3 regions of the Erwinia sp. TECH1 genome follow, and region 1 is predicted to be linked to each of the others. Evidence: predicted binding sites of a transcription regulator. Region 1 holds the regulator's gene; each other region holds the start of a gene.

Region 1 (7,371 bases):
CGGGCTTTTCGCTTGGCGGTAATATGCTGGGCTGCCTGATGGGCCAACAGGGCGACAGCTGTTTGCTGGATGCCGGCGTTATCGTTTCCGCGCCGCTGATGCTGGAACCCTGCAGCCAGCGGCTGGAGCAGGGATTCTCGCGTGTCTATCAGCGCTACCTGCTAAACTTGCTGAAGCAGAACGCCACCCGCAAACTGCACGCCTGGCCCGGCACGCTGCCTGTCGATCTGACGCAGCTTAAGGCGCTTAAGAGACTCAGGGAGTTTGACGACGCCATTACTGCCAGAGCGCACGGTTTTGTGGACGCGACGGATTACTATCGCCGCTGTAGCGCGCTGCCGCTGCTTTCCGGCGTGCGTAAACCTCTGCTGATTATTCATGCTAAAGACGATCCCTTTATGACCGACGAGGTCATTCCTGCAACCGACAGGCTGCCCGATTGCGTAACGTATCAGCTGACGCAGCACGGCGGACATGTGGGATTCGTGGGGGGAACGCTGCGCAGGCCGCAAATGTGGCTGGAGCAGCGTATACCGCAATGGCTTTCAACCTGGCTGGACAACGATGATTATTCCCTGGAAAGAACTGGACCCGGACACGCTCGCTAACCTGATTGAAGCCTTCGTGCTGCGGGAAGGCACCGACTATGGCGAGCAGGAGCGCTCGCTGGAGCAAAAAGTCAATGACGTTCGTCGTCAGCTGACAAACGGCGAGGCGGTGCTGGTCTGGTCAGAGCTGCACGAGACGGTCAATATCATGCCTAAAGGCCAGATCCGTTAACGCCTCCCGCTGAGGGGGCAAAAGCCTATCGGCGACGCCGTGTTCTTCTTACCGCTTAGCTAGTCGGAAGACGGCGATCTCGTTTCCCTGACAGCTAAACCGCTGTTCGCGCTTGGCTTTATTGCATAACCTCTGCCGCGCGCTCACCCCTGGGCAGAAGATGACAGGCTATAGCAAAACGTGATAACAATGGCGGAATAACGTTCACAGGAAACTCGTTTATGTCCGCCATACATCCAGTGATTGCCGTGACCGGTTCCAGCGGCGCGGGCACCACCACCACCAGCCTGGCCTTCCGCAAAATTTTTCAGCAGCTGAACCTGCACGCGGCGGAAGTGGAAGGCGACAGCTTCCATCGCTATACCCGTCCCGAAATGGATATGGCGATCCGCAAAGCGCGTGATATGGGCCGCCATATCAGCTATTTCGGCCCGGAGGCCAACGATTTTTCGCTGCTGGAGCAAACCTTCGCGGAATATGGCCGCAGCGGCAGCGGCCAGTCCAGAAAATATCTGCACACCTATGACGAAGCGGTGCCCTGGAACCAGGTGCCCGGCACTTTTACGCCGTGGCAGCCGCTGCCGGAACCCACCGACGTGCTGTTTTACGAAGGGCTGCACGGCGGCGTGGTGACGCCGCAGAACAATGTCTCGCAGCATGTCGATCTGCTGGTGGGCGTGGTGCCTATCGTCAACCTGGAGTGGATCCAAAAAATGATCCGCGATACCAGCGAACGCGGTCATTCACGCGAGGCGGTGATGGATTCCGTGGTGCGCTCAATGGACGATTATATTAACTTCATTACGCCACAATTTTCCCGCACCCATATTAACTTTCAGCGTGTCCCTACCGTGGATACGTCCAACCCTTTTGCCGCGCGCGGCATTCCTTCGCTCGACGAGAGCTTCGTGGTTATCCATTTCCAGGCGCTGGAACAGATTGACTTCCCCTATCTGCTGGCGATGCTGCAAGGCTCTTTTATCTCCCATATCAACACGCTGGTGGTGCCGGGCGGCAAAATGGGCCTGGCGATGGAGCTGATTATGGGGCCGCTGGTCAAGCGCCTGATGGAAGGCAAAGCTATCAAGTAACGCCCATCTCATGGCTATGGGTAAGGGTCACGCCCTTACCCAGCATCAGCGCGACCGGGCAATATTTCCCGACCGCAAGGCTGACCGCGCGCGCCAGCGCCTTATCCGTCAGCCCGCTGCCGCTGACAATAAAATGCAGGTTGATGCGGGTAAACAGGCGCGGCGGCTTCTCGCGCCGGGTTGACGTCAGCTTCACCTCGCAGTTGTCTACCGTGAAACGCCCTTTTTGCAGAATGGCAACCACTTCCGCCGCGCTACAGCCGCCTGCCGCCATCAGCAGCATTTCCATCGGGCTGGGCGCTTTATCGCCCGCGTTGCCGTCCATCACGATCTGATGGCCCGATGAGGATCCTCCCAAAAAGGTCAGCCCTTCCACCCATTTGACGCTCGCTTGCATAACAAACTCCTCTAATTCATTTAGTTAAGCCGCGGTCGGCTTAAGGCAACTAAAACAGCAGCGCGGCAGATTTCCCGCTATGCTGAAGCGAGACAACAGAAGACACCCATGCAAAGCTGTGCTACAAACAAGGCTGTATTTCGTCAGTACTCTACAGACCAGACGAAACGGGACGACATAACGAGCCCGGCACTCAACAGAGAGCCGAATAACTTTCCTGCATGGGAAGCGCTTGACTATTTCAACGCCTGTCAGGGAACTCTGCCCCTGTATTTAGGCACGATAACAACAGAGGATAACAGCGAATGGTTCTCGGCAAACCGCAAACAGACCCGACACTTGAATGGTTCCTGTCACATTGCCATATTCATAAGTATCCATCCAAAAGCACGCTGATCCACCAGGGTGAGAAAGCAGAAACCCTTTACTACATCGTCAAAGGCGCGGTAGCGGTGCTCATCAAGGATGAAGAAGGTAAAGAGATGATCCTGTCTTACCTTAACCAGGGCGATTTTATCGGCGAGCTTGGCCTGTTTGAAGAAGGCCAGGAGCGCAGCGCATGGGTGCGGGCAAAAACGGCCTGTGAAGTGGCGGAAATCTCCTATAAGAAGTTTCGCCAGCTGATCCAGGTCAACCCGGATATTCTGATGCGTCTCTCTTCACAGATGGCGCGCCGCCTGCAGGTTACCTCCGAGAAAGTGGGCAATTTAGCTTTCCTCGATGTGACAGGTCGCATCGCGCAAACGCTATTGAATCTGGCCAAACAGCCGGACGCTATGACCCACCCGGATGGGATGCAGATCAAAATTACCCGCCAGGAGATTGGCCAGATCGTCGGCTGCTCGCGCGAAACCGTCGGCCGTATTCTGAAGATGCTGGAAGATCAGAATCTGATCTCCGCACACGGTAAAACCATCGTGGTCTACGGTACACGCTAAACCGCTCTGATTGCATGGCGCAATGCCTTCGTTGCGCCTTTTCAGCGGGTACAAAGCAATGTGGCGCCGACTCATCTACCATCCCGAAGTTAACTACGCCCTGCGGCAGACGCTGGTGCTTTGCCTGCCCGTCGCCGTCGGCTGGCTGCTGGGCAATTTGCAAAACGGCCTGCTGTTCTCGCTGGTGCCGGCCTGCTGCAATATCGCCGGTCTGGATACGCCCCATAAACGCTTCTTTAAACGTCTGCTGATCGGCGGCGGCCTTTTCGCCTTCAGCAGCTTTCTGGTGCAGTATCTTGGCGACTATGCCGTTCCCCTGCCCATTATCCTGTTTTCCATGGCCATGCTGCTGGGCGTGACCGGCGAAATCAGCCCGCTGCATGGCAGACTGCTGCCCGGCGCGCTGATTGCCGGCATCTTTACCCTGAGCCTGGCCGGTCGGATGCCCATCTGGCAGCCGCCGTCGCTTTATATCCTGGGCACGGTCTGGTACGGCCTCTTTAACTGGTTCTGGTTCTGGCTGTGGAAAGAGCAGCCGATGCGGGAAACGCTCAGCCTGCTTTATCGCGAGCTGGCCGGCTACTGCGAGGCCAAATACAGCCTGCTGACGCAGCTTGCCGACCCGGAAAAAACGCTGCCGCCGCTGCTGGCTCGCCAGCAAAAAGCGGTCGACCTTATCAATACCTGCTATCAGCAAATGCACATGCTGGCCGCCAGCAACGATAATCACCATAAGCGGTTGACCCGCGCTTTTCAGGTTGCGCTGGATTTGCAGGAGCATATCGCTGTCAGCCTGCATCAGCCGGAAGAGGTGCAGAAACTGGTGGAGCAGAGCCATGCCGAGGCGGTGATCCGCTGGAACGCGCAGACCATTGCGGCCAGGCTGCGCGAGCTGGCGGACGATATTCTCTATCACCGTCTGCCGACACGTTTCAGCATGGATAAACAGCTGCAGGCGCTGGAAAAAATTGCCCGCCAGCATCCCGCCAACCCGGTCGGCAACTTTTGCGCCTGGCATTTCAGCCGTATCGCCCGCGTGCTGCGTACCCAGCGTCCGCTTTACCAGCGCGATCTGATGGCGGATCGTCAGAAACGACTGCCGCTGCTATCTGCCATCAGAAGCTATCTGTCGCTGAAATCCGCCGCGCTGCGCACCGCCGCCAGGTTTGCGGTTATGCTCGCTTTCGCCAGCACCCTGGCGCTCTCGTTTAATCTGCCCAAGCCTTACTGGCTGCTGATGACGGTGATGTTTGTCAGCCAGAACGGCTACAGCGCGACCAGGGTACGTATTCAGCACCGTGCGCTGGGCACGCTGGGCGGGCTGGTGGTGGCCGCGCTGACGCTACGCTTTCAGGTGCCGGAATCGGCTGTGCTGCTGGTGATGCTGACGCTGACGCTGGCGGGCTATCTGGTGATCCGCAAATATTACGGCCTGGCGACGATCGGCTTTACCGTGACGGCGGTATATTCGCTTCAGCTGCTGTCGCTGAACGGCGCCGACTTTCTGCTGCCGCGCCTGCTGGATACGCTGATGGGCTGCCTGATCGCCTTTGCCGGGATGATCTGGCTGTGGCCGCAGTGGCAAAGCGGCCTGCTGCGGCAGAATGCGCACGACGCGCTGGAAACCTATCAGGAAGCGCTCCAGAAACTGCTGGGGGACGAAGAGAGTCCGCAGAAGCTTGCCTGGCAGCGTATGCGCGTTAACCAGGCGCACAACGCGCTGTTTAACTCGCTGAACCAGGCGATGCAGGAGCCGGGTTTCGACGCCCGCTACCTGGCCGATATGAAGCTTTGGGTTACGCACAGTCAGTTTATCGTTGAGCATATCAACGCCATGACCATTTTAGCGCGTGAACATACCATGCTGACGCCGCAGCTGGCCGAGCGCTATCTACAGGCGTGCGAAATTGCGCTACAGCGCTGCCAGCAGCGGCTGGAGTATGACGGGCCGAGTTCCACAAACAACGTGCTGGAGACGGATACGCCCTTTCAGCAGGGCGCGACCACGGTGATGGAGAGGCACATAAAGCGCATTCTGGAACATCTTGGCGTGATGCACACTATTTCTTCGTTGGCCTGGAGCAGCCGACCTCATCATGGCCGCTGGCTGTCGCGCCATTTACGGAAATCAGCCTGATGATGCTGAGCAGAAGTTTTTCGGCGCGTGTAAGCGGCCTGGTGCAGACGACGCGCCTGTTTAGCCGGAAGCGCGAGGCTTCCGGCCTGACGAGTTAAGCCAGCAGTTTTTTCACGGCGGTGGCGAAGCGGTTCATGCCCTCTTCGATATCGGTCGGTTCAATGACCAGCGACGGCGCAAAACGGATCACGTCCGTCCCGGCATTGAGGATCATTACGCCTTCGGCGGCGGCGGCGTTCAGAATATCGCGCGCTTTACCGGCATGCTGCGGCTTCAGCGCCGCGCCAATCAGCAGGCCTTTGCCGCGAATGTCGCTGAACAGATCCAGCTGCGCGTCCAGCGCTTTCAGCGCGGCGACAAACTGCTCGCGGCGCGCCTCTACACCGTTCAGCACTTCTTGCGTATTGATGATATCCAGCGCCGCTTCCGCTACCGCACAGGCCAGCGGGTTGCCGCCATAGGTGGTGCCGTGCACGCCGGGCGCCATCACCGAGGCGATCTCGTTGGTGGTCAGCATGGCGCTGACCGGAAAGCCGCCGCCCAGCGCTTTGGCGGTGGTCAGAATATCGGGCTGGACGCCGTAGTGTTCATACGCAAACAGCTTGCCGCTGCGGCCCATGCCGCTCTGTACCTCATCCAGCACCAGCAGCGCCTGATGCTGGTCGCACAGCTCGCGCAGCCCCTGCATAAACGCCTGAGTAGCCGGCATCACGCCGCCTTCGCCCTGGATAGGTTCCACCACGATGGCGCAGGTATGGTCGTCGATAACCGCTTTTACCGCGTTAAGATCGTTAAACGGCACGTGGACGATGTCCGCTGGTTTAGGGCCAAAGCCGTCGGAATATTTCGGCTGGCCGCCGACGGAAACGGTAAACAGCGTGCGGCCGTGGAAGGCGTTATGAAACGCGATAATTTTGCTTTTAAAAGGCGAATGGCGTTTAGTCGCGTAATAACGAGCCAGCTTAAAGGCCGCCTCGTTGGCTTCCGCGCCGGAGTTAGCGAAGAACACGCGTTCGGCGAAGGTGGCGGCAATCAGCTTGCTGGCCAGGCGCAGCGCGGGTTCGTTGGTGAAGACGTTGCTGGTGTGCCACAGGGTTTCACCCTGCGTTTTCAGCGCTTCCACCAGCGCCGGATGACAGTGGCCCAGCGCGGTAACGGCGATACCGCCGGAAAAGTCGACGTACTCTTTACCCTGCTGATCCCAGACGCGGCTGCCTTTTCCCTTAACCGGCACAAACTGCGCTGGTGCATAAACAGGCAAAATCACTTCATCAAACGTCGAGCGCGTTACCGATAATTTATCCGCTGCCATTGCCAACCTCATCTTTTTACGTTACAGAGCCACTGAAATTATAATCACAAAATATGCATAAAAAATCACTTTAAGGCAACCAAATTTATTGCCTGAGGAAATTCTTCAGCAGCTGATGCCCCTGCTCGCTGAGGATACTTTCCGGATGAAACTGCACGCCTTCCAGCGGCAAATCACGATGCCGCACGCCCATGATCTCGTCCTTCTCGCCGTCGCGCAGCGACCATGCCGTCACCTCAAAATCGGCGGGGAGCGAGGCAGCCTCGACGATTAGCGAATGATAGCGCGTTACCCGTAGCGGATGATTCAGGCCGTTAAAAACGCCGCTGTTATTATGCTCAATCAGCGAGGTTTTACCGTGCATTACCTCACGCGCCCGCACAATACGCGCGCCAAAAGCCTGTGCTATCGCCTGATGCCCCAGACAAACGCCAAGCACCGGGATTTTTCCGGCGAAGGCCCGGATAGCCTCCAGCGAGATGCCCGCCTCGTTGGGCGTGCACGGCCCCGGCGAAATCACCAGATGTTCAGGCTTTAGCTCGCTTATTTGCGCCAGCGTCAGCTCGTCGTTACGTCTGACGTGAACATCTGCGCCTGCTTCACAAAAATATTGATAAAGGTTCCAGGTAAAAGAGTCATAGTTATCGATCAGCAGCAGCATACAAGCTCCGGGAAAAAAGAAACGCCGCTATTCTACGCGTTTTCGTCCCGCTCGC
Region 2 (7,371 bases), 3.8 Mb from region 1:
CAAACGTTTAACCCGACAGGCATAATGCCCTTTTTATAAAGGCAAACGATTATCCTGCCTTTAAGGCCGCCTTTTCAACTGCTGATGCCGGGAAGGCGGCAGATTTTCGTCTCTTTTACGTCCGCGCCTGCCTGAGCAGACTTTAGCTGGCTCGCCGACAAGCGCGGTCATAGCACTTTCTTATGGGCGCGGGCGCGATGAAACGTCAGGGGCCGCCGCGCGATGATTCATTCAAGAGTGAGCGCACCGCCTTTTTCCAGCGCCCGCTGCCAGGCCGCACGGCTTTGGACTTTCTTCAGCCAGCCCTGAATGGCAGGGGAATCGCCTGCGCCGCCGCGCGCGCTGAGCGCCTGAAGCGGAAAGCTCATCTGCACGTCGGCAATGCTGAAGCGTGACCCCGCAAACCATTCGTTGCCCGCAAGGTGTTGCTCGATAAATTCGCGATGGGTGGCGAGCTGCTTATCCAGGAACGCCTTCTGCACGCCCTTGCCAAAGGCGCGGCCCACCGGCCGCAGCAGCCACGGCACCGGCGCCTCGCCCATTCGGCTGAAAATCAGCTTCATCACCAACAGCGGCATCAGTGAACCTTCCGCATAGTGCAGCCAGTAACGAGACTCGATACGCTCATCTTCCGTGGTGAGTTTCAGACGATTTTCTGCGTCATAGTGCTCCGCCAGGTATTCCAGGATCGCGCCGGACTCTGCAATCACCCGATTTCCATCGGTGATCACCGGCGATTTGCCGAGAGGATGCACTTTTTTCAGCGAATCGGGCGCCAGCATCGTTTTTTCGCGCTGGTACAGTTTGATTTGATAAGGCGTTTCCAGCTCTTCCAACAGCCAGAGAATACGCTGCGAACGGGAGTTGTTCAGGTGGTGAACGGTGATCATGACCTTTCCTTGTGCGTAAACGAAGTGCTATCAGTATAGACGGCCTTATTTACGTTCAGGCTCCAGCAGGATTGCGCCCGTGCCGCGCTCGCTCAGGCGGTCATCCGGGTTGCGCAGCGGACAGTCCTCCATCGATAAACAGCCGCAGCCGATACAGCCATCCAGATCGTCGCGCAGTCGGGTCAGCGTATCAATGCGGCTGTCCAGCTCCTCGCGCCATTTACGGGTCAGCAGCGCCCACTCTTTAGGCGACAGCCGCTTGCCCGGCGGAAACTGCACCAGGTGCTCGCCGATGGTCGCCAGCGGGATGCCGATCCGCTGGGCGATTTTAATGACTGCCACCCGGCGCAGGACATCGCGATGATAGCGGCGCTGGTTGCCGCCGTTGCGAAAGCTGACGATCAGGCCTTTGCTTTCATAAAAATGCAGCGTCGAGACGGCGACGCCGCAGCGTGCGGCCACGTCGCCGGGCGTCAGTTCGCGCTTGTTTAATACGAGATTTTTTTTCACTTTGCGCTTTACCTCAAGTTAACTTGAGGAATTATACTCCAGCCCTTAAGAAGGCGAACCCCTCTTTTTCGCCATAGCGATCGGCCGCCAGCCCCAGGGAGAAGACCAGTATGCATGATGAGATTATTCACGCGCTTACCGACTGGATTGACAGCAATCTGGACAAAACGCTTTCTATCGATGACGTTGCGGCGCGATCCGGCTATTCGAAATGGCACCTGCAGCGCATGTTCCGCGCCGTGACCAAACAGACGCTGGGCAACTATATTCGTGAGCGTCGCCTGACGCTGGCCGCGAAAGAGCTGCGCCAGACGCAGCGTCCGGTGTTTGATATCGCCATGCAGTATGGCTATGACTCGCAGCAGACTTTCTCGCGCGTTTTTCGCCGCCAGTTTTCCCAGACGCCGACGGCCTGGCGCAACACCATGCGCCGTCAGCAAAAGCGTCCGCTCTATTTTGACTGCTCTGAATTCCCGTCAGCGGTCAGCACCAACGGCTAAACGCTTTCGCACTCCAGCGCCGCCGACGCCTGTCGCCTGCTCCAGAGCGCGGGCGAAAAATACCAGCCGCCGCCCAGCGCTTTGATGTGGTACATCGCCGCATCGGCCTGGGCGATGGTCGCCTCGCCGGTATGATGATTTTTCGCCAGCGCGATGCCGATACTCAGAGACTGGGTAAGGATCGTGCCGTCGTCCAGCCTTATGGGTTCACGCATCGCCTCAATGACGCTTTGCGCAACGCAGCCTGCCTGCTCGCCGCTGTCAATCGCTAACAGCAGTACCGCAAACTCATCCCCGCCTAGCCGCGCCACCAAATCGCCTTTGCGCAAGCGTGCGCGCAGGCGCTGTGCGGTAATGGTCAGAACCCTGTCGCCAGCAGCATGGCCGTAGCGATCGTTTACCTCTTTAAAACGGTCGCCGTCGATAAACAGCACCGCCACCCGCGCGGCGGTCAAAGGATTGTCCAGCTGTTTGTGCAGCTCCTGCTCAAAAGCCGTGCGGTTTGGCAGGCCGGTTAACGCATCGTGCCGCACCTGATGGGCCAGCGTGGCATTCTCGCTTTGCAGATGGCGCTGCCAGTCGGCCAGCTCGTCCAGCAGGCTGTTAAAGTCGCCGCTCAGCTTGTTTAATTCGGCAATAGAAGAAGAAGGTACGCGCAATGAAAAGGCTCGTCGCCTGCGTACTTCATGCGCCACGCAGGCGATGTTTGACAGCGCGCTGACGATGCCTGAATGCATTCGGCGCGACAGATAAAAGGCCAGCAGCGCGGAGAGCAACATGCTGCATCCCAACCATGTCAGCGCCTGATAAAGATAATGCATTACCCGACATCCATCGCCGGTCAGCCAGATGGTGCCAATTTCTTTACCGCCGCGCAGGACGGGGATCTGCACCGGTTTGGGAAATAACCAGCGCGATACCAGCTCGCTGAAGGCGCTCTTGTCGCGATTATCGTTTGCAGCCCAGCTTGCCAGCAAACGGCGATCCGCATCGAGGATCCTAGCCTGGCCAAACTGTGTTTTCGCGCCGATAGCCTGGAGGATAGCGCGCGCCGCTGCGCCGTCGCCTGTCGCTACCGCCTGCCCGGCGCTGTAGCTGATAGTCGTCGCCAGCAGCTCGGAATTGTTTTCGGCGTAGTTACGCAAAGCCAGCACCGAAAGCAGCGAGAGTGAAATGCCGCTGAACGTTAGCGAGACAAGAATAATAGTTAAATGAATACGCCGTAGCGACTTGCGTAGCGTAGGCAGCGGCTTAGCTGCCGGTTGCGCGGTAATGTTTCCCGCGGGACGGTCATGATCCATGATTCCTCCCACGCCAACCGAACGGATCTCCGCTCATGCAGCGCTTCTGCATTGGGGGCTTGCGTTGGCGACCGCCCGTAGCAGTAACGCTGCCGGGACCAGGCTGCTGCCCCGATCTGAGGTAAAGAGCAAGCTGCACGCGAGGGGAATGTTGTTTGCGGGCAAAAAATGGCTTTTCGACCCTGAACAGCCACAGGCAAACAGGCAGGCTCCGGTTATCTGATGTAAAATTTCTGCTATTGCCATCCTGTGCGCGTTTACCGCTGATAGCTTATGCAGGAAATAAAATGGCAAAAATTAGTTTTCAAAAATCCTACAACTCCTCTTCATCCCATACAACTTTTAACAGGTCAGATTCATCCCAAAGGAGCCAACTATTGCCAGATAATTTGGCATAATTCAGCGAACAGATAAAAATAACGGCGCGGAGAAATAAGTTAAAAGCGCTAAGGCAATTTCGGAACGGTGGGCGAAATGATGTAAATTACTCTCATTCCTTGTCTCAAAAATAACCTGAGTTTGAACGTAATTTAAAAAGATATTAACTTTTTCAGGCGCTATTTAACGCCCGCCGCGCAATATCACCGCTAACTTACGGGAAATAAATGTGATTATTGTGCGCGATCAAAAAACGCCCATAAGCGGTCTTAAAAGTGTTCAAAACTCGCCTGACGCAATGCTATAATGTGACCGTCATCACACTTACTCCCTGTATCCGCCCCGATGAAAAGCAATCCTGGCCTTTTCGTCCGGACAGATGACGCTTTTTCTATTGCCAGGCCTGATTGACGCGGAGTTTCAGAGATATGGGTACCTTAACCGCTAGCCTGGTGCTGATGAGATGGGAACTGGTTAGTGCAGTCATGATGTTTCTCGCCAGCACCTTTAACGTAAAATGTCGTCAGTCCAGCCGCAACGGCATGGCCTTCATTTTTACCGGCGTTGGCATAGGCATGTCGTGTTGGTTCGTCACCGGCCTGTTAGGTATCACGCTGAGCATGGATAACCTGCTTAACTTCTGGCATATCACCAAAGACGTGTTTGTCGATGTCATGAGCCATACGCCAGCCGATTATCCTCTGCCATAAAAGCGTAAAGCCGCATGAAGATCATGCGGCTTTCGTCTTTATACTTTCTTCAGCGTCCCGGCCATCGCCGCCGCTTCGCCGCCAATCGCCTTCAGCGTTTTTGGCTTACGTTCCTGTAGCCACATGTCGCCCATCATCTTATCCAGCCCCTGATCCAGACCGGTTACCATGCCTGCGCCCGGCGTGAAGGTCAGCTCGCCGAAGTAGATTTGCCCTTCGCTGATATACCAGTCAACGCGCACGTAATCGAAGTCGCTGGCCAGCTTTTTGCTCAGCGCCAGCGCTTTTTCCAGCGTTTCCAGGTCGCCGCTGATATCCAGCCCCGTATCACGGATCTTATAGAAGCAAGATTTCAACGTGTTAACGTAGAAGTTCATCGACAGCGGCGCATTGCCGCAGCGGTTATAGATAATCTGCAAAACGTACTCGAAAGTACCGTCTTTCTTGTTAAACATGTGAAACTTGTAGTCAACGGCGGCAAATTTACCGTCGCCGACGTATTGCTCAACCAGAATGCGCGGCTTGATATAGCGATAGTGAATCTCACGCGCTTCGTGCGAGAAATCCCGGCTCAGCCACTCTTCGCAGCGCTTGATCAGCAGCTGTTTCTGCAAACAGTCCGGCTCTTCCAGCAAAATCTCCACCATGCCTGACCCGTGATTGGGCTTCACCACGGTGTTCTTCAGCGAGCTAAGCCCCAGCAGCGTGACAGGATCGGCTGTTTCATGCAGCAACGGGATTAAATATTCATCCCCAATAGTCTGAGAAATATAGTCACGAACCAACAGCTTATCGGACAGCATGCCATAACGCAGGTAGTCGCCGGTGACGAATTTGCGGTACAGAACTTTCTCATTAAACAGTTTCGGCTGGTGTATGTTGGGTAATTTTTTAAATTTATGCAGATAATAAATTCTGTCCTGGTAGGACCAGGGCATTTTTTTGAAAAGGAACAGGAAACCTTTTCTTATTTCTGCTTTGAGTTTTAGCATTTTCGACCTCATTTGCAGGCTTTATAATTGTTTGAGGAAAAATTTCTTCAAAATAGCGTTTTCTCGCCATCCGAAATCGCGACACCCGCGTCTCATTTTTCCCGGCAGACATAAAAAATCCGTCAGCTGCTTTACCCGTTTATGCAGTTTTCCTGCGCACGGTCTCTGCTTCCTGCAAGGCAACACCAGATTCATGCCTCTGGCGTCAGAAGAGAGAAAACTGACTGACGAAAAGCCCGTTAAGGACGCGCTGAGCAGATTCCTGCTTGCGGTAGTGCCCTTCGCGGGACGACAACTCCATTTTTACTGAACAGAGCGGCCTGCGGCCGTCCTGGGTTTTATTACTGTTTCTTCTGCGCCGTCGACGGCGCGCTTTCCTGCCGCTCCGCCTGGGTGGCTGATTGACCATCCTGCAGCCACATCTTGCCCATCATTTCGTCCAGCCCGTGCTTCAGCACCGGCATCAGGCCTGCGCCTGGCGTAAAGGTCAGCTCGCCAAAGTAGACGTCGCCCTGGCTGATATACCAGTCAACCCGTACGTAATCGAAATCGCTGGCCAGCTTTTTGCTCAGCGCCAGCGCCTTCTCCAGCGCGGCCCGGTTGTGGCTGATATCCAGTCCGGCAGTATCAAAGCGGCGGTAGAAGCAGCTATCAAGATTATTGACATAGAACAGCATCGACAGCGGTTGATTATCGCTACGGTTAAACACCACCTGCAGCACATACTCAAAGTGGCCGTCCTGCTTGTTAAACATATGAAACTTGTAATCAATCGCCGTAGACTTACCGTCTCCTACCCGCTGCTCAACCATGATCTGCGGTTTGATATAGCGGTAATGGATTTCACGCGCTTCGTGCGAATAATCTTTTGTCAGCCACTCACCACAGCGTTCAATAAGCTGATGTTTTTCGACAAAATCAGGTTCTTCTACAAAGACTTTAACCATCCCTGAACCGTGGTTTGGCTTAATGACCGTATCTTTTAGCGTTTCCAGCTCAAACAGCGTCTCAGGATTATCCGTGGTGTGTAACAAAGGGATCAGGTATTCCTCACCAATCTTGTGGGAAATATAATCCCGCACCAGGATCTTATCTGATAACGCGGCGTAACAATCGTAATCGCCTTTAATAAACTTGCGAAACAGTACCTTTTCATTAAAGGAATCAGGATGACGAATATGCGGCATCCGTTTAAACCGATGAAAATAATATATTCTGTCCTGGCAAGACCACGGCATAATTCGGATGCAATTCAGGGCGGCCTTTTTAAGTTGTTTTTTTGCGTCTACCATTTTCTTACTCACCTATAGGTTTTGTAGTTGAGTGAGGAAAGCTGCATCTTAAGAATGACCCCATTCTTAAAGAAATAATTCATCAGCGTCAGGGATAACAGTTCCGTGACCAGCACGCTCCACGCGGCACCCGTCAAGCCCCAAAAACGAATGAAAAACCAGTTGGTTACTACGCTGACCGCCACCAGTAAAATAATTTTCACCAGCAGATAATTAAAACCGCCCTCTTTCACCATGTAGCGATAGGCTACGGTACCCATTGCTGAAAAGCAGGTCGCCAGAGAAAGCAACGTGACCAGATCGCCCGATTGCTGATAGTCATGACCGTAAAGCAGGCTGACAATTTTTTCGCCGAACAGCGCAACAACCAGCAGCATAAACAGTGAAACAGCCATAACGTAGCCGTTAAGCCTGGCGGCCAGTCTCAAAGCAACATCCGCCCGCTCGCGGAATATTTCCGAGAAGCTGGAGGTGATAATCGCCACCGGGATAAATATCCATGAGGCAGAAATCGTATTCGCAGCGGTAAACAGCCCAAGCTCGTGTGCCGATCCCACGCCGACCAGGAAAAACTGCGCCAGCTTCACCTGAACAGAAATAAACACGCTGGAGATCGCCAGCGGCAGTCCCGCATGGAACAGATAGCGCAGATAGCTGCGGTGCTTGCGCCTGGTTGGCGGGCTGATGGTGTTTTTTTGATAAAACATCGTCCGCTTAATCAGGTACGGCACCAGCGTCACCGCAACAATCGAGAAGGACAGCAGTAGCGGATTAAGCTTGAACCACGCAATAGCAAAG
Region 3 (7,371 bases), 1.1 Mb from region 1:
ACGTATACAAATGGATTTTTTAAGATTGGTCTGGAGAGGCTCACAACTCTGTCCGACCGGGCAACGAACTGTTCCTGACAGGTGTAAGTCGCTTCGTTAATAGTCACTATATGTACACTCATCGCCACGCTGTAAGGATTTATTTGCATCGTGATGCACAAAAAGTAAGCCTTATTTGCGGTCAATCCACAGTAGTTATGGCCTGGCAAAGGCATCACTACTGAGTCTGTCAGTCAGGGACTCATTTTGGGATCAGGATAGTACAGAGCGCTTGATAAGCCTATCCTCGTATGATGTACATTTCCCCAAATGCCCCATAAAAAAGAGACTCATCAGCCCTTCCTGGTCAGCTTTTCTTCAAATAGCCTACAAACTGCCCTTGCTTCATCAAAGCGACTTTACCGCTCTTATAGATGATCACACTAAACAGCCCTTGCTGATAGGCTGTAGCCTTCTCTGTGATTTCATCTACAGCCGCTGGTTTTCCGTCAACAGTGACAATCCCTAAGCTGTCCCTCTTAACAATGACATCATATCCTTTCCACTGCGCAACCTTACCAGCAGGAACGGTGTGATTGGGTGTAGGAGACGCACAGGCAAAGTTAACTATATTCATGGAAATAGCGACTATAAGTAAAAGTTTCTTCATTTTTTATCCATCCACTCTCTGACAAGATGAGAAGCAGCAAAGCCAGCAATACCACATACGGCAAAAGCTATCCAACAGAAGCTAAGATCCGCGCTGCCCTCTCAACAATAGACAGATCCTGTCCTCACGCTGAAACCTGTCCGCAGGCCTACGGACTGATGCCCCGGGCTGGCTATGATACCGGGCCTGATTTCAGAGCACTTCAATGTAATCGAAGATATCGGCGCGGGCCAGATCGCGAGTTTTGTAGATCCTTTTCTTATACGCTCTTTTTTCAGTAAATCGAAGAACGACTCGGCCACCACATTATCCCAAATATTGTCATGCCGGCTCATACCCGGTGCAAGGCTGTTAGCCCGGCGGCGCTCTTTGTTATGAGAAAATCCTGACATATTAATTTCATTAACTGAATGATATCTTTGAGAATCCCTGAGCCAACGTGACTGATAGCAATGGCCAGCTATACGGGCGGTTACAACAGTGGCCGGGCACAGGGAAAACTAAAGCGGTTTTAACTCTCATTCTTTCAGGAAAACTGACTATGACGGTGAATATAAGCGGCAAGAATACCCAACGGCACGTGGCCATTTTTAACTGCGCTGAACAAGGACACGTCAACCCGACCCTGGGGCTGGTCAAGGCACTGGTCGCGCGGGGCTACAGGGTCAGCTATACCACCTCGCCAGAGTTTTCCTCTCTTGTCGCTTCCTGCGGCGCCACGCCGGTTCTGTTTGAACCCACTTTTACTAAAGAGCAGCCACGACCAGAGGAGATGGGCTACGTTGTCCGCGAGCTGGCACGGGAAGCACAGGCGACCTGTCGCCCTTTGCTGGCGGCCTTTGAGAACGACCGGCCCGACATTATCGCCTACGGCCCGCTTAGCTGGCTGGGCAAGATATTCGCCCATCTTTGGCAAGTTCCGGCCATCAGCCTTAATCCTACCCACGTCAGCTATCAGGGGCAGTCCGAGGAGTGGCTGGGCCTGTCGGGCGAAGAGTGGCCCTGCATACCGATTCTGGAAAAAATGCTGCACGACAATAATTTGAACGTGGATCTTCGTGCCATCCTGGCTGCCCGCGATACTGCCATTGCCTTTATTCCGCGCTCTTTTCAGGAAAAACCAGACACTATTCCCCCTGGCGTAACCTTTGTCGGGCCCGAAATCAGGCCACTGGCCGCGCAGCCTGGCTGGCGACTAAAAACAGCAGGACGGCCGGTTGTCGTCATCTCGCTGGGTTCGGTTTATACGCATCAGACCGCCTTTTTCCGCACCTGCATTCAGGCTTTCACCAATAGCGAGTGGCATGTCGTAATGGCTATTGGCCGCTATGTCGATTCTGCCCAGCTGGGAGAGCTGCCCGCCAATATTGAAATTCACCGTCAGATACCCCAGCTTGATGTGCTACAGGCGGCAAGCCTGTTTATCACCCATGCCGGAATGAACAGCCTGATGGAGGCCGTTTATTTCGGGGTGCCGATGATAGCCGTACCGCAGCAGGCCGAACAACGCCTCAATGCCCGGCGGATTCAGGCGCTGGGCATAGGAAAATATTTGCCTCGGGAAACCCTTTCTGCAGCCAGTCTGCTTATGGCATCGCAGGAGATAAGCGCCGATCCGGCCTGTCAGAGAAACCTGGCCGTCTTACAGCAAGAAATCTCTCAGGCAGGCGGTGCCAGCGCTGCCGTAGACGTATTCGATCGGATCATGGCAGCGGGTCAACACGCCGCCTGACTGGCTTTTAAACCGCTGGTGATGGCCCGCAACGGTCTGACGGCCTGAACTGATGGGCAGACGTCAGGCTTTTATAGATAGATCAAAGCCCCTCACAGGGCTGTTTTATCGCAAATGCATTCAGGGGCTGAAAATGACCAGAAGGGAAAAGCCAAAAGCGTGCGGCTGATATCAACGAGGTGGTAAACGCAGCGTAACCAAGACTGTCCTCGGCCCCCCCGTTAGCGCCTCTCTTTATGCTTATCTGTTTCCTCCTTTGCTGAACATCTACGCCTGACCGCATGCTGCTGCCTGCCCGCAAATAACTCCCCAGGTCTGTTGGCCAGCGACGTCGTAGCAGGATATAGCCTTTTCTAAACCTTCAAACTATGTAAAAAGTGTGATGACGATCACTTTCGGATTGAATTTTATGCGGCCGGCTTTAGAATGACGCGTTTTGAGTTTTGCGGAGCAGAAGCCTATGACTGATATGAACACCGTTACCGTTTCACGCAAAGTTGCCTGGTCACGCGTTCTGGCTTTGGCTGTTGCTGCGTTTATCTTTAATACCACGGAATATATGCCTGTCGGCCTGCTGTCCGATATCGGCCATAGCTTCGGCATGGAATCGGCGCAGGCGGGCATTATGCTGACCATCTATGCGTGGATTGTGGCGCTAATGTCGCTGCCACTGATGCTGATGACCAGCAATACCGATCGGCGCGTGCTGCTGATTGCGATCTTTGGCCTGTTTACCTTTAGCCATGTGCTGGCCTTTTTCGCCTGGAGCTTCGACGTGCTGCTGCTGAGCCGCGCGGGCGTAGCGCTGGCCCATGCGCTGTTCTGGTCTATTACCGCATCGCTGGCGGTCAGGCTGGCCCCGCCGGGTAAAAGAGCGCAGGCGCTGAGCCTGATTGCGACCGCTACCGCGCTGGCTTCCGTGCTGGGCCTGCCGTTGGGCAGAATTATCGGTCAGGCATTCGGCTGGCGCAGCACCTTCCTGGCCATTGGCGTCGGAGCTTTAGTGCTGCTGGGTCTGATTTTAAAAATTATGCCGCGCGTGCCGTCGGAGCATACCGGCTCGCTGAAAAGCCTGCCGGATCTGCTGCGCCGCCCTGCGCTGGTAGGCCTTTACGTGCTGGCCGTCGCCGTGGTGACCGCGCACTTTACCGCGTTTACCTACATTGAACCTTTTGTCGAGAAAGTAGCCGGATTTGACCAAAGCTTCGCCACGCTTCTGCTGCTGATTTTCGGCATTGCGGGCATTACCGGCAGCATTATTTTTGGCAAGAGCGGCGAAAAACGCCTGTCGCCGCTGCTGACCGGCTCTATCGCACTGCTGTCGATCTGCCTGCTGCTGCTGGCGTCGGTAGCGGCCAGCAAGGCCGGTCTGATTGTGCTGGGGCTGTTCTGGGGCATGGCCTTTATGATGATCGGCATGGGGATGCAGATGAAAGTGCTGACGCTGGCACCGGACGCCACCGATGTTGCTATGGCGATGTTCTCCGGTATTTTCAATATTGGCATCGGCGCGGGCGCGCTGCTGGGCAATAAGGTTAGCCTGGATCTTTCCATGTCCTCGGTGGGCTATATCGGCGCTATACCTGCCGTCGCGGCGCTGGTGCTGGCGGTGGCGATCTTCCGCAAGACAAAAGAGCAGCCGTCCACCCATGAAGGCAGCGTGATTACCGAAGTGAAATAAACTCAGGGCGCAGTCATCTGCGCCCTTTTTTTTACGGCTTTACGGCCGCTGTGCCCTCTCTGCCAGCAACCGCCCTGCCCGTTCGCGCTTAGCCGTTGGGCAGTGCCTTCTTTTTCCCTCGGAACAGAATAAGGTTCCTCAGCGTATCTCTGACGGCCGGTTCAATGTATTTAGTGATCAGCCAGGCAACCAGGTAAAGCGCGGCGACTACCGCTATCGGCATAAAGACCATCACGTAATCGCTGCTGATATGGCGCTCCAGCTTCCTTAACGTAGCGATCAGCATGTTTTCATGCAGCAGATAGATGGTGTAGCTGATAAAGCCGGTGAGCGTCAGAAACTTTCCTGACAGCAGTCGTTCCACGAGCCGGCTGTAAAAGCTGACGATAAACAGCGCCAGCATCAGCAGCAGCGGTAAAATAACGATATAGCCATTGTTTTTGATGTAATAACTGAAGTTAATCAACACCGCCACCAGCACCAGTGCGTAATGGAATTTGGCGTCGCGCTGATGCAGCCGCTCATACACCAGGCAACCGATCATAAACCATGAGTAGTGGATAAAGCCGAACTTGGAGATAAAATCCGCAATGGCCGGATGACCAATCATTTTGAAGGCGGAGGCGCCCGCCACCAGAAACATCGGCACCAGCAGCGAAGGCAGGCAGTATTTTCTGCCCAGCGTAAAGTAGACGGCACCGATAAAGATATAAAACGCGGCTTCAACGTAAAGCGACCAGAACGATCCTTCCAGCGGTTTAAAGGTCACACCGGTCAAATACTGGAGTATCTCTGGACTGATAAAAGTCAGGCCCGGAATGGCATTGGCCGGATGCGGGACGCCGAGCGGTCTTTCGCTAAATAAGCTGGCCGTAGCGAAGATCAGCAGCGTTACTATCAGCATGGCCGGGAAGAGCCGCAGCCAGCGCTTAAACATAAAGTTTATAAAGCTTTTTGATTTATCCAGGGTCATAAAAATAACGAACCCGGAAATCATAAAGAACAGCGGCACGCCCAGATAGCCCCAGGCGAATAAAGGAAAATCCTTAGTAAACGAAACGTACCCCAGGTATTCAGGCCATCTGGCCCAGGCATGAAAGCCGATCACCAGCAGTATTGCTAGTCCCCGCATTCCATCCAGGTGTTTTATTCGCGTTTCCATGGTGACCTCTGATAGCCTAAAACAACAAAAGCGGCAACATAGCACTCATAAACAACACTTCACACATGGGAGGAATCTTAGAAAAGGATGCGGCATAAAAGCTGGCCGCCAGAGAAGCAGGGTTGTAAAAAAATCACCTTAATTTTAAATAACTTACAAAGTATAACGAAAACGAGCATAAGGTGACGTCTCTTACCGGAAAGTTCTGAAAAAGCTTTGCCTGTCTGTAAACGTTTACAATTCAGCCTTTTTGCCCACCGCCCAGCTTATTCAGATAGTGAAAGTAACCATTTTCCACACTTGAATATCGCGCTAATTAATTATTATCAGAAAGTACCAGCCAATGCTTACTGAGATATCAGCCAGATCAAGGCGGTATGGTGGTTCAGCGCTGACTGGCCAACAGCCTGATACAGCCGCGTATAATTACTTACAGCCTTCGGGGCTCAGGCTCAGGCTCAGGCTCAGGCTCAGGCTCAGGCTCAGGCTCAGGCTCAGGCTCAGGCTCAGGCTCAGGCTCAGGAGTCAGGTGTCAGGTGTCAGGTGTCAGGTGTCAGGTGTCAGGTGTCAGGGTTCAGGCGTCAGGCGTCAGGCGTCAGGCGTCAGGCGTCAGGCGTCAGGCGTCAGGTGTCAGGTGTCAGGCCAGCATTTTCAGCGCCCTGTGATCCTGAGACCAATTATAAGTCATTAAAAAGTCGCCAATTTAGCTTCAATACGTTGACCAGAAAGCCTCTACGAAAGTGCTTCCGTCATAAAGCACACTTCTTGCCGGCCCGGTTGGCATTAGCCTTAATCTTAAAGCCAGACGCTGCAACAAAACTGTCATCTTCTTGACATAGGCTGACCCTACACTTTTTGAGGCAGTAACAGGTAACCCAATGGCAATCATTAAGGCAAGAAATTACAGGGACGCTGAAGAGATGCTGCAGTCCGGTATCAGCAAGGTTGAACTGGCCTATGACATTGACAGCGATGATTTTTTTCGATTCGCCAGCCACTGGTGCGATCGCGGCGCGAAGATTTCCCGCGGCAATAAGCACTTTGTCGTTTCACTGAAAGGGCTGCACATTCCTCCCAACAAGTAACCTGCGCCGTGCTTTACTCTCGGTACGCTAACCTGCTTAAATCCTCTTTTTGATTAACAGGCAGAAGAAATGCGTTCTGATTGGCTCAACAGACCGGCACAGAGCGAACCGGCGATTTTGTCGGGCGCCACCTTACCCAAAGATCGGTTTTTAGCCGCGCCCGTCAGTTCCCGACTGGCAGAACATCCTGATGTTCTGCTGGTACAGGCCCGCTACGATCTGGCTTATTACAGCGACCAACTGTTCACCGACTATCGCCTGCCCTTCCCTGCTCACCTGAATAAAGCCGTGGCGAAACGCCGGGCGGAATACCTTGCCAGCCGCTTGTGCGTGCGTGCAGCGCTGCGTCAGTTTGGCTTTGACGACTTCCTGTTGACTAACGATGCCGACCGCGCGCCGGTCTGGCCAGAAGGAATAGCGGGTTCCCTTTCGCATACCCGCGCCTGCATCAGCCTCCTGCTGGCCGATAAGGTGACGGGAAAGCAGCCCGGCGTGGATTGCGAAGAGATTATGCGGCCCGAAGCGGCGGAAGAGATGCGTGAGATGATTATTAACGAGCGCGAACACGGCATTTTACAGAGCAGCGGCGTGCCGTTCGCGACCGCGCTCACCGCCGCTTTTTCCCTCAAGGAGAGTCTGTATAAGGCGCTGTTCCCGCTTTTCCGCCAGTTTATGCATTTCAACGAGGCGGAAATCATCGCTTGCCGGGCCGGCCTGACCAACGTCACGCTGCGGTTGAACCGGGCCTTATCGCCAGGCTTTCCCGTCGGCACGCTGTTTACCGGCCGCGTGGCGCTGGCTGAAGGGCAGCTGACCAGCTGGGTCATCGTCACGCAGGCGGCCGATACGCCCACTGGCCCTTATTAAGCCATAGCCTCAGGCTGGCTTATCCATTTTTTAGCCAGCCTGAGTGACGGCAAGCCGGCGTCGGCAGGCTAGTCGGTGCCGGTGCGTTTTACCGCATCCAGCGTAGCCTGATCGCGCGCTTCGCCGATCAGCTCGCTTAGTTTGCCTTCACGCATTTCCAGCAGCCTGTCGGCGTGCAGAAAATAGTGGTCGTCA

Evidence for each region. The regulator CRP, encoded in region 1, controls carbon source genes, mostly activating them, when cyclic AMP is high. The targets are predictions, from matches to a motif close to ATGTGANNNNNNTCACAT.
Region 2: ACVWZ0_RS02395 (YjcB family protein) is a predicted target of CRP. The motif match lies at 3,886-3,903, and genes of this name have one in related genera.
Region 3: ACVWZ0_RS15225 (sugar transporter) is a predicted target of CRP. The motif match lies at 2,759-2,776, and genes of this name have one in related genera.

The regions. Positions count from the first base shown of each region.
Region 1 covers NZ_JBSRZK010000001.1:4,364,965-4,372,335, forward strand. Annotated here, with positions in the region: gene ACVWZ0_RS20570 (hydrolase) at 1-608, shown strand, start outside; gene ACVWZ0_RS20575 (YheU family protein) at 565-780, shown strand; gene ACVWZ0_RS20580 (phosphoribulokinase) at 1,002-1,871, shown strand; gene ACVWZ0_RS20585 (OsmC family protein) at 1,864-2,268, opposite strand; gene crp (cAMP-activated global transcriptional regulator CRP) at 2,574-3,206, shown strand; gene ACVWZ0_RS20595 (YccS/YhfK family putative transporter) at 3,265-5,343, shown strand; gene argD (bifunctional acetylornithine/succinyldiaminopimelate transaminase) at 5,438-6,655, opposite strand; gene ACVWZ0_RS20605 (aminodeoxychorismate synthase component II) at 6,741-7,316, opposite strand; gene ACVWZ0_RS20610 (putative adenosine monophosphate-protein transferase Fic) at 7,349-7,371, opposite strand, start outside.
Region 2 covers NZ_JBSRZK010000001.1:540,199-547,569, reverse strand. Annotated here, with positions in the region: gene ACVWZ0_RS02415 (glutathione S-transferase family protein) at 228-890, opposite strand; gene soxR (redox-sensitive transcriptional activator SoxR) at 936-1,400, opposite strand; gene soxS (superoxide response transcriptional regulator SoxS) at 1,511-1,900, shown strand; gene ACVWZ0_RS02400 (diguanylate cyclase domain-containing protein) at 1,897-3,201, opposite strand; gene ACVWZ0_RS02395 (YjcB family protein) at 4,008-4,289, shown strand; gene ACVWZ0_RS02390 (ATP-grasp fold amidoligase family protein) at 4,328-5,281, opposite strand; gene ACVWZ0_RS02385 (ATP-grasp fold amidoligase family protein) at 5,623-6,573, opposite strand; gene ACVWZ0_RS02380 (MATE family efflux transporter) at 6,582-7,371, opposite strand, start outside.
Region 3 covers NZ_JBSRZK010000001.1:3,227,335-3,234,705, forward strand. Annotated here, with positions in the region: gene ACVWZ0_RS15210 (hypothetical protein) at 347-649, opposite strand; partial or broken gene ACVWZ0_RS15215 (IS3 family transposase) at 848-1,002, opposite strand; gene ACVWZ0_RS15220 (macrolide family glycosyltransferase) at 1,191-2,381, shown strand; gene ACVWZ0_RS15225 (sugar transporter) at 2,851-4,062, shown strand; gene ACVWZ0_RS15230 (acyltransferase family protein) at 4,151-5,224, opposite strand; gene ACVWZ0_RS15235 (hypothetical protein) at 6,103-6,309, shown strand; gene ACVWZ0_RS15240 (4'-phosphopantetheinyl transferase family protein) at 6,379-7,176, shown strand; gene ACVWZ0_RS15245 (multidrug ABC transporter permease/ATP-binding protein) at 7,245-7,371, opposite strand, start outside.